Regions from separate parts of the Ruminococcus sp. AF17-12 genome, predicted to be linked through region 1. Evidence: predicted binding sites of a transcription regulator. Region 1 holds the regulator's gene; each other region holds the start of a gene.
What was found. The regulator LexA, encoded in region 1, represses DNA repair genes until DNA is damaged. The targets are predictions, from matches to a motif close to CNAACANNTGTTNG.
Positions count from the first base shown of each region.

Region 2: a site for LexA is predicted at 1,197-1,210, ahead of uvrB (excinuclease ABC subunit UvrB). Genes of this name have one in related genera too.
Region 3: a site for LexA is predicted at 1,819-1,832, ahead of uvrA (excinuclease ABC subunit UvrA). Genes of this name have one in related genera too.

Region 1 covers NZ_QUGY01000002.1:117,593-122,889, forward strand. The annotation lists gene DWW77_RS02685 (biotin/lipoyl attachment domain-containing protein) at 1-1,327, opposite strand, end outside; gene lexA (transcriptional repressor LexA) at 1,542-2,162, shown strand; gene rsfS (ribosome silencing factor) at 2,340-2,705, opposite strand; gene yqeK (bis(5'-nucleosyl)-tetraphosphatase (symmetrical) YqeK) at 2,712-3,326, opposite strand; gene nadD (nicotinate-nucleotide adenylyltransferase) at 3,313-3,954, opposite strand; gene yhbY (ribosome assembly RNA-binding protein YhbY) at 3,971-4,261, opposite strand; gene obgE (GTPase ObgE) at 4,273-5,297, opposite strand, start outside.
Region 2 covers NZ_QUGY01000007.1:24,477-29,773, reverse strand. The annotation lists gene DWW77_RS09165 (amidohydrolase) at 1-1,114, shown strand, start outside; gene uvrB (excinuclease ABC subunit UvrB) at 1,345-3,333, shown strand; gene DWW77_RS09155 (response regulator) at 3,592-5,187, opposite strand; gene DWW77_RS09150 (sensor histidine kinase) at 5,162-5,297, opposite strand, start outside.
Region 3 covers NZ_QUGY01000008.1:59,348-64,644, reverse strand. The annotation lists gene uvrA (excinuclease ABC subunit UvrA) at 1-1,705, opposite strand, end outside; gene hemW (radical SAM family heme chaperone HemW) at 1,860-2,996, opposite strand; gene DWW77_RS10295 (hypothetical protein) at 2,986-3,372, opposite strand; gene lepA (translation elongation factor 4) at 3,384-5,192, opposite strand; gene DWW77_RS10285 (stage II sporulation protein P) at 5,275-5,297, opposite strand, start outside.

The DNA.
Region 1 (5,297 bases):
GGATCTCGATCCGGCGGAATACCGCATATCCCTGATTGACACAGAAAACTCCCTCCAGAACTTCTGTATCTCCGATGATAAACTTCTCTCCACTATCCGGATCAACAAGAGCATCGCCTTCTTTAAATTTATTCTTGTCTACGTAATAAATATAGCTTGTTTCCTGTGTTTCTTTGTCTGTGATCTCATCACGGCCATAGATACCGGCATTGACAAAGGTTGTCGTACTGTCGCCTTTTTTATTTCTGCCGGAAAGCATAAATCCGGATTGCTGTGTTTCATCATCCGTCGTAAGATATTTGGAAGGTATTGCATAAAACTCCTTCGTTACGATAGAAGATAACGGGATCTTTAAACCTGTCACATTGTTCGTGACAAGTTCTATTTCCAGAAACCGGTCTGACGCATATCGGATCAGTCCCTTATTAAAATCAATCTTACCGTATTTAGCCCCATCGATCTCCATGATCGAAAAGTCTCCTGTCTGCGTCAGATCATCTTTCAGGAACTTGACGCGGATCGATGTACGCTCCTTCAGATTAGCAGCCTGCTTCTCACTTAAAGGGATCAAAAGACTCCAGCGTTCATCTGTAATGATCGTATAAATATCATCTCCGGCCTTTATCTGTCCATCTGTTTTCAGATCCGTTTCCTGATAGGAATTCTGATCAAAATCAGCAGCTGTGACATTATCAACGGTTTTGGTTTCGTAGCCATCTGTAGAATACAGGATGATCCCGTCTGTCTGCGCACGGCGGATATTTGGATCACTGGAAACTATAGTTGTAACTGTGGCTTCCTCTCCATCTTCAGACGTCGTGCTTGCAGAAGAAGCTCCCGAACTGTCTGAAGCATACTGAAGGATGCTTCCATTGAGCTGATATTTAAAACTATAGGCACTGTTGAATTTGCTGGGATCAAATCCTTTGGAAAAGCTTTGCATATTACTGCGTATATCCGCCAGTTCCTCTCTGCTCAGAGAGGTTACATTGTCTGCAGATCTTGAACTGTTCAGGCTGTAGACAGCACCGTTGGCATTGATCTTGGTACCTTCCCTTGCGTAATATGTAACGTAACCGCCCGCATCTGCCTGCACTACGTTCTCTGTCATGATCGCCAGCCCTGTGTATGTCTCATTCATGGATAACGGACCGGAGGGAACCTGATAAGATTCCATATGAGAAGCTGTAAGATAAAGAATCACACTAAAGATCATATAGATAAAAATTGCTCCGAACATTACAGTTCCAATGTTCAGACCAAAAATTTTACGAAGCTTTGCTAAGAATCCCGGAGTTTTTCCGGAATGTACTTTATTATCCGGCAAATGAATGCCTCCTTTACATCGTTCATCTCTTAAAGTTCGTTTTATTGTAACATTTTATTTAAATGAATACAAGCTTTAAAACGTGCGAACATACTTTCCGAATATCCGTTTGCCATTTTTTCAAAAGTATGTTATACTATTCAAAATATAATTTCGTGATGCTGTCATATTATGGTCGACAGCAGATAAAATCAACCCAGGGAGGTAAGTACACATGACATATGGCAGAATCAGTAAAAAGCAGCAGGAAATACTGGATTATATGAAAAATGAGATCCTTAACAGAGGTTTTCCGCCCTCCGTCCGTGAAATCTGTGAAGCAGTAAACCTGAAATCCACATCTTCCGTTCACTCCCATCTGGAAGCTCTGGAAAAAAACGGATATATCCGCAGAGATGCCACCAAGCCCCGTGCGATCGAGATCATTGATGATAATTTCAATCTGGTCCGCCGCGAGGTTGTCAATGTTCCTCTTGTAGGCACTGTTGCTGCCGGACAGCCGATCCTGGCAGTGGAAAATATCGATGCTTACTTTCCGATCCCGGCTGAATATATGCCCAATGAACAAAGTTTCATGCTGACTGTCAAAGGCGACAGTATGATCAATGCAGGTATTTTTGATGGAGATCAGGTTCTTGTAAAGCAGCAGGCAACAGCAGAAAACGGCGACATGGTAGTTGCTCTGATCGATGATTCTGCAACAGTTAAGACTTTCTACAAAGAAAATGGTTATTATCGACTTCAGCCGGAGAACGACAATATGGAACCGATCATCATCACCGGTAATCTGCAGATCCTCGGCAAAGTATTTGGTGTATTTCGTTTCTTTTCATGATAATATAAACAACAGATCCCACCCAATGTAATGTGATTTAAAAAGAGAGATATCTTTAAGGTAGCTGTACAGCCCCACAAAGATATCTCTCTTTTTTTTCAGCAGAAAACTTCTGCTTTTTGATTTCTTCTTATTTAGTTCACATAATATTTTTACAGTAAACTAATATAACAAATTTTACTCATTCTCACCAAGAAATTCTTCCGCATCAAGAATCTTGCCGTCTCTCCAAATCCTCTCAAGATCGTAGAAAAGTCTGTTTTCCTCATCAAAGATATGGATGATCATATCACCGTAATCCATGAGGACCCAGCTGGAGTTTCTGGTTCCCTCGATCTGTTTTGCTTCATATCCGGCACGGCCAAGCATTTCATCTGCATTGTCAACCATTGCCTGTACCTGATTCTGGTTGGAAGCACTTGCGATCACAAAATAATCTGCGATCACGGAAACCTCATGGATATCAATGATCTTGATATCCTTTGCTTTTTTATCATCCAGTGCCTTGCAGGCGATCCGGACCATCTCTTTTTCGATACTCATAGAATTTTAATCCTCCTGTCTGTTGGCTGCATCCTGCATTTTTCTGTCATGGAGTTCTTTATAATAAACATAAGCATCCCTGGTCGTACTGTCGATTTCCTTGGGATTTTCCTCCAGATATTCCAGTGTATCCTTTAAAATCTCATACATACACTCATCCAGATCTTCAAAAGCAATCTTTCGCACCTTCGCAAGATTCGGAGCTTTGTCACGCATTGGTTCAATATAGTCTGAAATATATACGATCTTCTCAAGAAGGCTCATTCCCGGTCTTCCTGTTGTATGATAAGTGATCGCTGTCAGGATCTCTTCGTCTTTAATATCATATTTACTGCTGGCCACATAAGCCCCCAGTTTGGCATGAAGAAGAAACGGATGATCCTTTTCAAAATCTGATACCGGAATATCATGCTGGCTGCACAGCTTCAGTTTCTTTTTATTAGGAATACACTTTGCACTGTCATGAAGAAGTCCTGCAGCCTGTGCATCCTCCAGATCATAATCATAAACCATGGCAAGCGCAGCACAAGTGTACATAACCCCCATTGTATGCTCAAATCTGGCCTCATCCAGATATTTGGAAAGTTTCTTTTTTATCTTGATAAAATCATATTTTCCCATCTGAATCATTTCCTTTATAGATATCGTTTTTCTCAATATAGGAAATCACAGGCTTGGGAACATAATAGCGGAGACTCTGCCCGCTTTCATGCCAGGAACGGAGCAGCTCACTGGAAACATCAATATTCATGGTATCCAGTCGAATAAAATTCCCGTTATACTTCTGTGACAGAAGTTGCATCTGCTGATCAAGTTCCTTCAATGGAGTATGATCTCTGGTTGCCACTACCAGTACTGCTTCCTGACAAATGCGTTCCGGTTCCATCCAGGTATCAAAATTAAAAAGCGAATCTGCACCGATGATAAAATAATACTCTGTGTCCGGATTCGCTTTATTCAGCTGTTCCAGAGTCCGGTAAGTATACGTATAGCCTTCCTCATGCATCTCGATCAGAGACAGCTCAAAGTGAGGATTATCCTCTATGGCAAGACGGACCATTTCCGCACGCTGTTCATCAGTCGCTCTGCCCTTACGGTTCCGTTTATGAGGTGGATTTCCGCAGGGCATGAACAAAACTTTATCAAGCTCAAGCTGTTCATAGGCTTTTTCTCCCAGGATCAAATGCCCCATATGAATGGGATCAAAAGTACCACCCATGATTCCTATTTTTTTTGTTGCTTTGCTCATTTATAACCTCCCGAGATTACGGAAGAATGATTTTTTTCTTGTCCTTTTTACCTTCTCTGTAGAGAACGATCTTTTTACCGATCACCTGTACTACCTGAGATCTTGTTCTCTCTGCAAGAACCTGTGCCATTTCACGTGGATCCTCCAGACAGTTCTGAAGAACGCTGATCTTGATCAGCTCTCTTGCTGCAAGAGCTTCCTCAACAGCAGCGGTATTTTCAGGAGTAAGACCACCCTTGCCAAGCTGAAGGATCGGATCCATTGTCATGGCAAGGCCTTTTAAATATGCTCTCTGCTTACTTGTCATTGTCATACCTCTTATTTATAATAATCAAAATCAAAGCCATACATACGAACCGTATCGCCTTCCTGGATACCGGCTTTTTCCAGTTCCTCCAGGATACCGCCCTCTTTCAGGAATTTCTGGAAGAAGGCAAATCCCTTCTCAGAATCCAGATTTGTATAGCCAAGCATTTTTTCAATCTTAGGACCTTCCACAAGGAATACTTCCGGATCTTCCTCGCTGCGCTCCACAGTAAACGGAAGATTTTCATTTACAAGAACATCTTCCGGGAAGAATTCCTGTTCAAACACTACCGGTTTCATCGGGCTCTTATCCAGAAGCTCTTTCACATGGAAAAGGAGTTCTCTGACACCCTGCCCGGTAACGGCTGAAATTGGATAAACCGGAATACCCTGTGGCTCAAATTCTGCTTTCAGTTGATCAATAGGGCTTTCTTCGCCATCATCAAAAATACAGTCAATCTTGTTGGCTGCGATCACCTGCGGTCTTGCTGCAATTTCCGGATTGTAGGCCTCCAGTTCTTTATTGATCTTGTGGATATCCTCCACTGGATCACGACCTTCTACGGAAGCGGCATCTACAATGTGGATGATAACTCGTGTACGCTCAATATGACGGAGGAATTCATGTCCAAGCCCCACACCTTCCGATGCACCTTCGATCAGTCCCGGGATATCAGCGATAACAAAGCCGCCGTTATCAGTATCTACAACGCCAAGATTAGGGCTCAACGTTGTAAAATGATAGTTAGCGATCTTCGGCTGTGCATTTGTCACACGGGAAAGGAAGGTAGATTTACCTACATTCGGAAAGCCTACCAGACCAACATCTGCGATCACTTTAAGCTCAAGGAGAACCTCAAGCTCCTGAGCCGGCTGTCCAGGCTGGGCATATTTCGGTACCTGCATGGTAGCTGTTGCATAGTGCTGATTGCCTTTTCCACCACGACCGCCTTTTAATACGACCTGTCTACGATTCTCACCGGACATATCCGCGATGACCTTGCCGGATTCCGCATCCATGATCACCGTACCTTCCG
Region 2 (5,297 bases), on a different contig from region 1:
GAAGGAGGTTGATCTGGATACCGGACTTCTGAAGGAGAACGCAGTACAGTTTTATTCTTCCGTATTGGATGCACCGTCCCAGGAAGAAGTGGAAGGCTACATCAAATACAGTGCGAAGAAGCTGAATGAATGTGGATTTACAGGGGTACAGTCCGATGATCTTGCCTCCCTTCCGGGAAAAAACTGGCGTCGGATCATGGCCTCCTACAAGGCACTGGATGCCAGAGGAGAGCTGAGTATCCGCCATTATGAGCAGTGCCTTTTTGAGCGGGTGGAGGATGCGAAGGCTTTTATTGAGGAAGGATATCGTACCGGACAGAGAGGAGAATACTTTACAATCGGGCCGATGAAACTGATCCAGGATGGTTCTCTTGGTGCAAGAACAGCGGCCATGAATGAGCCTTACGAGGATGCACCGGGAAATACGGGGATCATCACATTCAGTCAGGATGAGCTTGACGATCTGTTTGCTTTTTTTGACCGGCATCAGATGCAGGCAGCGGTACACTGTATCGGTGATCGTGCCATGGATATGGTCATTGAGGCAGCTGCGAAATCTCCTTACCGGAAGGATAACAAAAAGGGCAGACATGGTATCGTGCATTGCCAGATCACCAATCCGCGTATTTTGCAGGGGATGAAAGACCAGGATCTTCTGGCATATATCCAACCGGTATTTATCGATCTGGATATGAACACAGTGGAACCTGCCATCGGTGCACACCGTATGGATAAGGTGTATGCATGGAAAAGCATGCTGGATATGGGAATCCATGCATCCGGCGGTTCGGATGCTCCTGTGGTAAGCTTTGATGCCATGGAGAATATTTATTTTGCAGTCACTCGCAAAAATATCAGCGGTCAGCCACAGGAAGGCTGGATCCCATCCGAAAAAATGTCTGTAGATGAGGCGGTGAAGCTTTTTACAAAAAACGCAGCTTACGCTTCCTATACAGAAGAAGAGAACGGAACCATCGAAGTGGGTAAAAATGCGGACTTCGTAGTTATCGAGAAGGATATCTATGAGATCGACCCGGATGAGATCAAGACCACGAAAGTGGATATGACAGTTCTTGACGGTGAGATCGTTTATGAGAGAGAAGCAGAAGAATAACGGCAGTATAAAAAGAAAAAAGTGAGAGGCAGAGTCTGAGTGGAGCAGGCTCTGCCTTTTTGTGTGGTGCAGTAAAAAGTATAGAACAAATATTCGATTGCCCTATACTTTTTTTATTCTGAATGATATACTGTAAAAGCAACAATAATAAAGATAAAAGCACTCTCTTTACATATAGTAACAGGCAGTATTTACATATCCACAAATTTCAGAACAACAAGGAGAACCATATGGATCATTTCAAATTACACTCCGAATACCAACCCACAGGAGACCAGCCTCAGGCTATCGAAAAACTGGTCAAGGGTTTTAAAGAAGGCAACCAGTTCGAGACTTTGCTTGGTGTCACAGGCTCCGGTAAGACCTTCACCATGGCGAATGTTATCGCCAAGTTAAACAAGCCAACTTTGGTACTTGCGCACAATAAAACACTGGCGGCACAGCTCTACGGAGAGTTCAAGGAATTCTTCCCTGAGAACGCAGTGGAATACTTTGTCTCCTACTACGATTACTATCAGCCAGAGGCTTACGTCCCGTCAACAGACACCTACATTGCCAAGGATGCGTCCACTAACGATGAGATCGATAAGCTCCGCCTGTCTGCCACAGCAGCCTTATGTGAACGGAAGGATGTGATTGTGGTCTCTTCTGTCTCCTGTATCTACGGATTGGGTGCGCCGCAGGAATTTTTTGACATGATGATCTCTCTTCGCCCTGGAATGGAGAAGGACCGTGATGAGGTTATCAAACAGCTGATCGACATTCAGTATACAAGAAATGAGATGGATTTCCACCGAGGAACCTTTCGTGTCCGGGGAGATGTACTGGAAATCTTTCCGGCAAACTCCACGGACAGGGCAGTGCGTGTGGAATTTTTCGGAGATGAGATTGAGCGGATCACAGATATCGATGTGCTTACCGGTGAAATCAAAAGTGTGGAAAGCCATGCGGCTATTTTCCCGGCGTCTCATTATGTAGTACCACAGGAGCAGATCCGCCGTGCGGCAGATGCCATTCTGGAAGAGATGAAGCATCAGGTGGAATATTTCAAAAGTGAGGACAAACTGATCGAGGCTCAGCGAATTGCGGAGCGAACCAACTTTGATGTGGAAATGATGAGGGAAACGGGATTCTGCTCCGGAATCGAGAACTATTCCAGACACCTGACAGGGCTTGCACCGGGGCAGCCGCCGTATACACTGATGGATTACTTCGGAGATGATTTTTTACTTATTATAGATGAGTCCCATAAGACAGTTCCCCAGGTTGGCGGTATGTATGCCGGTGATCAGAGCCGTAAACAGACACTGGTGGATTACGGCTTCCGACTTCCGTCTGCCAAGGATAACCGTCCATTGAGCTTTGATGAATTCGAGAACAAGCTTGACCAGGTAATGTTTGTATCTGCGACACCGGGAGAATATGAATATGACCATGAGCTTCTCCGTGCAGAGCAGATCATCCGTCCTACAGGGCTTCTTGATCCGAAGGTGGAGGTGCGTCCGATCGAAGGACAGATCGATGATCTTGTAGCGGAAGTAAATAAGGAAATTGAAAAGAAAAACAAAGTCCTGATCACGACCCTGACCAAACGTATGGCAGAAGACCTTACCGATTATATGAAAGATCTGGGAATCCGTGTCCGATACCTCCATTCAGACATTGACACTCTGGAACGTGCGGAGATCATCCGAGATATGCGCCTGGATGTGTTTGATGTGCTGGTCGGGATCAACCTTCTGCGAGAAGGACTGGATATTCCGGAGATCACGCTGGTAGCGATCCTGGATGCAGACAAGGAAGGCTTCCTTCGTTCGGAAACATCCCTGGTACAGACTATCGGTCGTGCTGCCCGGAACAGCGAAGGCCATGTGATCATGTATGCGGATAATATGACAGAATCCATGGAAAAAGCAATTTCGGAGACAGAAAGAAGGAGAGCGATACAGGAGGCTTACAACAGAGAGCATGGCATCACTCCGACCACGATCAAGAAGGCAGTCCGTGATCTGATCACTGTCTCGAAGAAGGTGGCAGAGACAGAAGTGAAGCTTAAGAAGGATCCGGAATCCATGAACCGCAAAGAACTGACGAAGGTAATTGCCCAGGTAGAGAAGCAGATGCGTGCTGCTGCAGCAGACCTGAATTTTGAGCAGGCTGCTGAGCTGAGAGACAAGATGCTCGAATTAAAAAAGAATCTGGAAGAGTTAACGGAATAGGCTGCAAAGCAGCTGACGATACAATGCCCCTGGCTGTCAGCGTCAGGGGCATTTCTATGGAATAATTAAATAGAGAAGTGAGTTAAGGGTATTTGCCTGAGCTTTTGGGAAGAATTTTTATCAGGATTTTTTTCCATTTTTTCATAGCGATCCCTCCTTCGAAAAAATATGATGGTTCTCTTTATTGATTATAAATAAAATTCCGGAGAAGGACACTGGCATTTGTGCCAGTAACTTTGTTATAAAGAAGAGAAGAAGTTATGTATGCTGTTCACGATAGGCGGAAGGTGTGATCCCCATTTTCTTTTTGAAGCTGGTGCTGAAATAATATTGATTGGCATAACCACATTTCAGGCTGATCTCCTTCAGACTCATACTGGTTGCAGAAAGGTAACGGGCGGCTGCGGAAATCCGCTGAGATGTGATAAAGTCGCTGATACTGATCCCCTGATTTTTTTTGAAAAGAGCACTTAAATAAGCAGGGCTTACATTGGCAGAGGCGGCAATGTCATTGAGGCAGAGCGTATTGTCAGTGTAGTGTTCGTTGATATAGGAGATCACCAGTTCACAGAGCTTCTGGTGATAATCATTCATGGAGGAATCAAGTTTCCGGCATAAAAGATGGCATAGATCCTTCAGCCATTGACATAGTTCTTCCGTATTATGAAACTCATTTATGTGGTTGTAAACATACAAAATTTTAGCTTCAAGGTCATGAGTATCCAGATTTAATTCATAGAAAAATTTCAGGATTCGGCCGAGAAGAGAATAGATCTGTATGAAAGCGAAATTCTTTGTGCGAAATTTCTGGGTAAGCCAGTCGGAAAAATTTTGAAACCAGATATCTATGGCAGAGGTATCCTTTTTACAGAGAAGCCGGATCAGCTCATCTTCCTTTGTGTCTGAAAAATCTGCAACAGACAGATCGGAACCCAGAGCGTCTCTTCCGTCAAAGATATTCTGATGCGGGAAAAAGAATCTGTATTCCAGCGCATGTACGGCACTTTTGTAGGACTGGTTCAGGTTCCAGAAATCCCGGACAATTGTTCCGATGCCTGCATTGAGGGACAGCCCCAGCGGCTGGCAGGCATCTGCTATTGAGGAAATAAGCTGGCTGGTAAGCTGACGGAAGCTGTTGGACTGGCAGCCACTGTGTCCCAGAATGCACAGATAGCCATCCATATCCGGAAGAAGGTGTACAAAATCAAGAGAAGCGGTTTCCTCAGTTATCAGATCCTGAAGGTTGAGAAGCTCCATCTGAAATTTTTCAATCCCGTAAACGGCTTTTAGATCCGGAGCATTTTCAAGCTCCAGAACAACAACTGTATAAAAATCATAATTCAGCTTCAGGTTCAGATACTGAAGATAAGGCTTCAGCCGGTAGGCAGCTTCAGAAGCCGGAAGGTGGGTGATCTCGCGGAAAAACTTTTCTGTAAGAAGAGGCCTGCTTTGTTTCAGAAGCTGGAGATTTTTCTGTTCCTTTTCCATCAGTGCAAAAGCGTTTTTTACCTTCTGAATAAGATAGGTATAATCAAGAGGCTTTTCGATATAATCCAGAGCACCGAGGAGCAGAGCACGCCGTGCATACTCAAATTTATCATAGGCGCTGATCAGAATGATCTTTACCATAGGATTGATCTCAAGAGCCTGACGGCTCATGGAAATGCCGTCAAGATCCGGCATTTCAATGTCAGAAATGATCAGATCTGCAGGCTCTTTTTTCATGGCTTCGATAGCAGATGTTCCATTGTAGCAGACATGGATGATCTCTGCATTCAGCGCTTCCCAGTCTATGTTTTTTTCGATACCTTCTGCAGATAGGTAATTATCATCTACGATCATTATTTTTTTCATCGATATCTTCCTCCATCTGTTCGAATTCAATGGTGACATATGTGCCGTTTCCGGGGTTGCTGCTGATCCTTACAGAACCGTTTCCGTATAATGGGTTGGAAATACGGGAA
Region 3 (5,297 bases), on a different contig from region 1:
TATCGATGACACAGTCTGCAGCACGCATGGTATCTTCATCATGCTCCACCACGATCAGACTGTTGCCAAGATCACGGAGACGCATCAGTGCCCCCAGAAGCTTGTCATTATCTCTCTGGTGAAGCCCGATACTCGGCTCATCCAGGATATATGCAACCCCCACAAGCCCGGATCCGATCTGTGTGGCAAGACGGATCCTCTGAGCTTCTCCGCCGGAAAGGGTTCCGGTAGCTCTTCCAAGTGAAAGATACTCCAGGCCAACCTCTGCCAGAAATCCAACCCTGGCGCGGATTTCCTTCAGGATCTGTCTTCCAATAAGCTCCTGCTGCTTTGAAAGCTTCAGATCGCGGAAAAAGCCCTGCAGCTTCTGTACCGGCATATTGGTCACTTCATAAATATTCTTATCCGCCACGGTCACTGCCAGTGACTCCTTCTTCAGCCTCTGTCCCTTACATGTGGTGCACGGAGTAATCCGCATAAAGCTCTCGTATTCCTGCTTCATGGCCTCGGAACCGGTTTCACGGTATCTCTGCTCCACATTGCGAATCAGTCCCGGGAACGCCACATCGTAAACGCCCTCTCCCCGCTGTCCTTTATAATAAACCTTCACAGAATGACCGCCGGTACCATGGATGAGGATATCCTGTACCTTCTTCGGATACTCGCAGAAAGGTGTATCCAGAGAAAATTCATATTCCCTTGCCAGGGCATCCAGGATTGCTCTGGAAAAACTTCCCTGCGTAGTACAGGACTGCCATCCGAGAACAGCGATAGCCCCTTCATTGATACTCCGTTTCTTATCCGGAATCATCAGATCGATATCAAATTCCATCTTATATCCAAGACCCAGACACTGCGGGCAGGCACCAAATGGATTATTAAAGGAAAAGCTCCTGGGTTCGATCTCATCAATGCTGATGCCGCAATCCGGACAGGAAAAACTCTGACTGAAATTCAGAAGCTTCCCGTCCATAGTGTCTACTACCAGCAGACCATCCGCCAGATCCAGCACGGTTTCAATAGAATCGGAAAGACGCTTCTCTATTCCCGGTTTCACAATAAGTCGATCCACAACGATCTCAATGTTATGTTTGATATTCTTATCCAGCTTGATCTCCTCAGAAAGCTCATAGAGATTTCCGTCAATCTGCACTCTCACATATCCGCTTCTTCTGGCCTGATCCAGAAGTTTAACATGGGTTCCCTTGCGGCCCCGCACTACCGGTGCAAGAAGCTGGATCTTCTGGCGTTCCGGAAGCGTCATGATCTGATCCACCATCTGATCTACCGTCTGTTTGCGGATTTCCCTTCCACATTTGGGACAGTGCGGGATTCCCACACGGGCATACAGAAGTCGGAAATAATCGTAGATCTCCGTTACCGTACCCACTGTAGAACGGGGATTCCGGTTCGTTGACTTCTGATCAATGGAGATTGCCGGCGGAAGGCCCTCGATACTCTCCACATCCGGTTTCTCCATCTGTCCCAGGAACTGCCTCGCATAGGAAGAAAGTGACTCCATATAACGTCTCTGTCCCTCTGCATAAATGGTATCAAATGCAAGAGATGACTTACCGGAGCCGCTGAGTCCGGTAAGTACCACAAACTGGTCTCTGGGAATATCGACGCTAAGATTCTTAAGATTATTCTCATTGGCTCCGCGTATCCTGATAAAACGCTTCTTATCGTTTGCTTCTGCTGACATGAAAGCCTCCTACTCTGTCCGGTCATAAAAAATACTCCGGTATTCTTCTCAACAGCAGAATCTACCTCTCTTATTCCGCTGTAAAACTTCTGATTTTTTATCAGTATACTGCCAGAACATCCGTTCGTCAAGGTGAAAAAATCGACAAATTTTTCTACAGCAGAAAATCCGCCATCACTCCATTGCTCACATGGATTCCCTTTCTCGAAAGATATATCCTGTCTCCTTTTTGTTCCAGCATTCCGATCTCCAGATGTTTTTTCAGGACCTCTCCGTAAACGTTTTCCATATTTTTTCCGAAATATTTCGCAAACGCTTCCATTGAAACGCCCTCTGTCATCCGAAGCCCCAGAAACATAAACTCAGCCATCTCATCTGCCTCTGTAAGGCTTTCCATATTCTGGCGGATCTTATCCGGAAACGCACTGTTTCCAATATATTCCTTCATATCCGCAGTATTGGAAAAACGCATATGATTCAGAAGTGAAGACGCCCCAAGTCCCAGTCCCAGATAATCGATCCTCTGCCAGTATCCCTTATTATGACGGCATTCCCGTCCGCCTTTCGCATAATTGGAGATCTCGTACTGATGAAACCCATATTCCTCCAGGATCCCTGCCGTATTCTCATACATACGGTACTCCGTATCCTCATCCGGCAATTTCAGCTTTCTCTCCCCGAAAGGAGTGCCTTCCTCAATGATCAGACTATAGGCGGAAATATGTTCTGGCGAAAGCCCTGCCACCGTGCGGAGATTTTTTTCCCAGTCTGCATAGGTCTGTTCCGGAATGGCACTCATCAGATCGATATTGATGTTGGAAAAGCCTGCATCCCTTGCCATAAAAAAGCTCTCCTGAAACTCTTCCCACGTATGGATCCTTCCAAGGATCTTTAATTCCCGATTCTGCGGGGACTGAAGCCCCAGACTCAGCCGGTTGATCCCGTGTTCCAGATATATCTGAAGTTTTTCTTTATATAAAGTCCCCGGATTTGCTTCGATGGTGATCTCAGCATCCGGGGCCACAAAAAACTTATTTCTGATCTGATCCAGCATCTCTCCAACAAGAGACGGATCCGGCACGGAAGGTGTTCCTCCGCCGATAAAAACTGTGGTGATCTCCCTGTCCGAAAAATCCGGAACAGCGGCAATCTCCCTTTCCAGAGCCTGGAAATATTCACGCTGCCTCTCTTTTCCGGCAGGTCCGGAAAGGAAATCACAGTAATCGCATTTTTTTACACAAAACGGAATATGGATATAGAGCTCCAGCGGTTTTTTCGCCTCATTCTCCATCCATGGCTCCTTCCTCTCCACCACTACCTGATGTATCATTATCCTCATCGGAGCTTGTATCTTCACCGGCACTATCCGCATTATCCGTGCTTCCATCCGAAGCAGCCGGTGTCGGTGTCACGCCATCGATCCCCAATGCCTCACTGCCGTTTTCTGCCAGGTACTCATTGACCATTGTCAGATTTCCATTGCTCGTCACTGCATCCGGATCTACGGTTTTCGGATCAGGAGTGGCAGTCGGTTCCGGCGCTGTACTGATTTTGATCACACTTTCCTCTTCTGCATTTTTCTTCTTTGAACCACATCCGGTAAGCAGAGCTCCTGTTATAGCCAGAAGTCCTGCTGCCAGAAACAGTTTTTTTATATTTTTTTTCAAAAAGTCATCTCCTATTTATCATCCAGCTTCAGGACACTCATAAATGCCTTCTGCGGGATCTCCACGTTACCTACCTGACGCATACGTTTCTTACCTTCCTTCTGTTTTTCCAGAAGCTTCTTCTTACGGGAGATATCTCCACCGTAACACTTGGCAAGTACGTCTTTACGCATGGCTCTTACCGTCTCTCTGGCAATGACCTTGCTTCCGATAGCTGCCTGGATCGGGATCTCAAAGAGCTGTCTCGGGATCTCGTCTTTCAGCTTCTCACACATCTTTCTTCCACGCTCGTAAGCAGTATCTGCATGCACGATAAAGGAAAGAGCATCCACTTCTTCTTTATTCACAAGGATATCCAGCTTCACAAGCTCACTTCTCTCATATCCGTCCAGTTCGTAATCCAGGGATGCATAACCTCTGGAACGTGATTTCAGTGCATCAAAGAAATCATAAATGATCTCGTTCAGCGGCAGTCTGTATTTCAGGAGTGCACGGGTTTCTTCCATATATTCCATGCCTTCATACTGACCACGTCTCTCCTGGCAGAGATCCATGATCGCACCAATGAACTCTGTGGTTACCATGATCTCCGCCTTCACCATAGGCTCTTCCATGTATTCGATCTCTGAAGGATCCGGAAGGTTGGTGGGATTGGTCAGCTCGATGATCTCACCATTGGTTTTATAGACCTTATAGATAACACTCGGTGCTGTAGTTACAAGATCCAGGTTATACTCTCTCTCCAGACGCTCCTGGATGATCTCCAGATGAAGAAGTCCCAGGAAGCCGCAGCGGAAACCAAATCCAAGGGCGACCGATGTCTCCGGTTCATAATAAAGGGAAGCATCGTTGAGCTGAAGCTTCTCCAGCGCGTCACGGAGATCGCCGTACTTGGCACCATCTGCCGGATAAAGGCCACAATAAACCATAGGGTTTACCTTCTTATATCCCGGAAGTGCCTCTGCACAGGGGTTGTCCGCATCCGTTACCGTATCACCCACGCGGGTATCACGGACATTCTTGATGCTGGCTGTGATATATCCGACCATACCTGCTGTCAGCTCGTCACACGGGATAAACTGACCCGCTCCAAAATATCCAACCTCCACAACCTCCGTGGTGAATCCGGTCGCCATCATATGGATCCTCGTGCCCTTTTTCACACGTCCGTCCTTCACTCTGCAAAATACGATAACACCCTTATAAGGGTCATAAACAGAGTCGAAGATCAGAGCCTTCAGAGGTGCATCCACATCCCCCGCCGGCGCCGGGACCTTATTGACGATCTGCTCCAGGACCTGGTCTACATTCAGTCCTGTTTTTGCGGAGATCTGCGGTGCATCCTGCGCTTCGATTCCGATCACATCCTCGATCTCATTGATAACACGCTCCGGATCCGCACTTGGAAGGTCGATCTTGTTGATCACCGGAACCACATCCAGATCATGGTCCAGTGCCATATATACATTGGCAAGTGTCTGAGCTTCGATTCCCTGTGCTGCATCCACAACAAGGATCGCTCCGTCACAGGCAGCAAGGCTTCGGGAAACTTCATAGTTAAAGTCCACATGTCCCGGGGTATCGATCAGGTTAAAAATATACTCATTTCCGTCCTTGGCTTTGTATACAATACGAACCGCCTGGGATTTGATGGTGATTCCTCGTTCTCTCTCAAGGTCCATGTTATCCAGAACCTGGGCCTGCATTTCCCTCTCGGTAAGAAGTCCCGTCATCTCGATGATACGGTCCGCAAGTGTTGACTTGCCATGGTCGATATGTGCAATGATACAAAAATTCCGAATTTTACTCTGGTCTATCATTCAGGAAGTCCTCCTTAAATTTCTCTCGTATAAAGCGTTCAGAACGCATATTTTTCCATACTGCTCTTTATCATATCATATTTCAGCCTTCTTTGTCACTGCCTT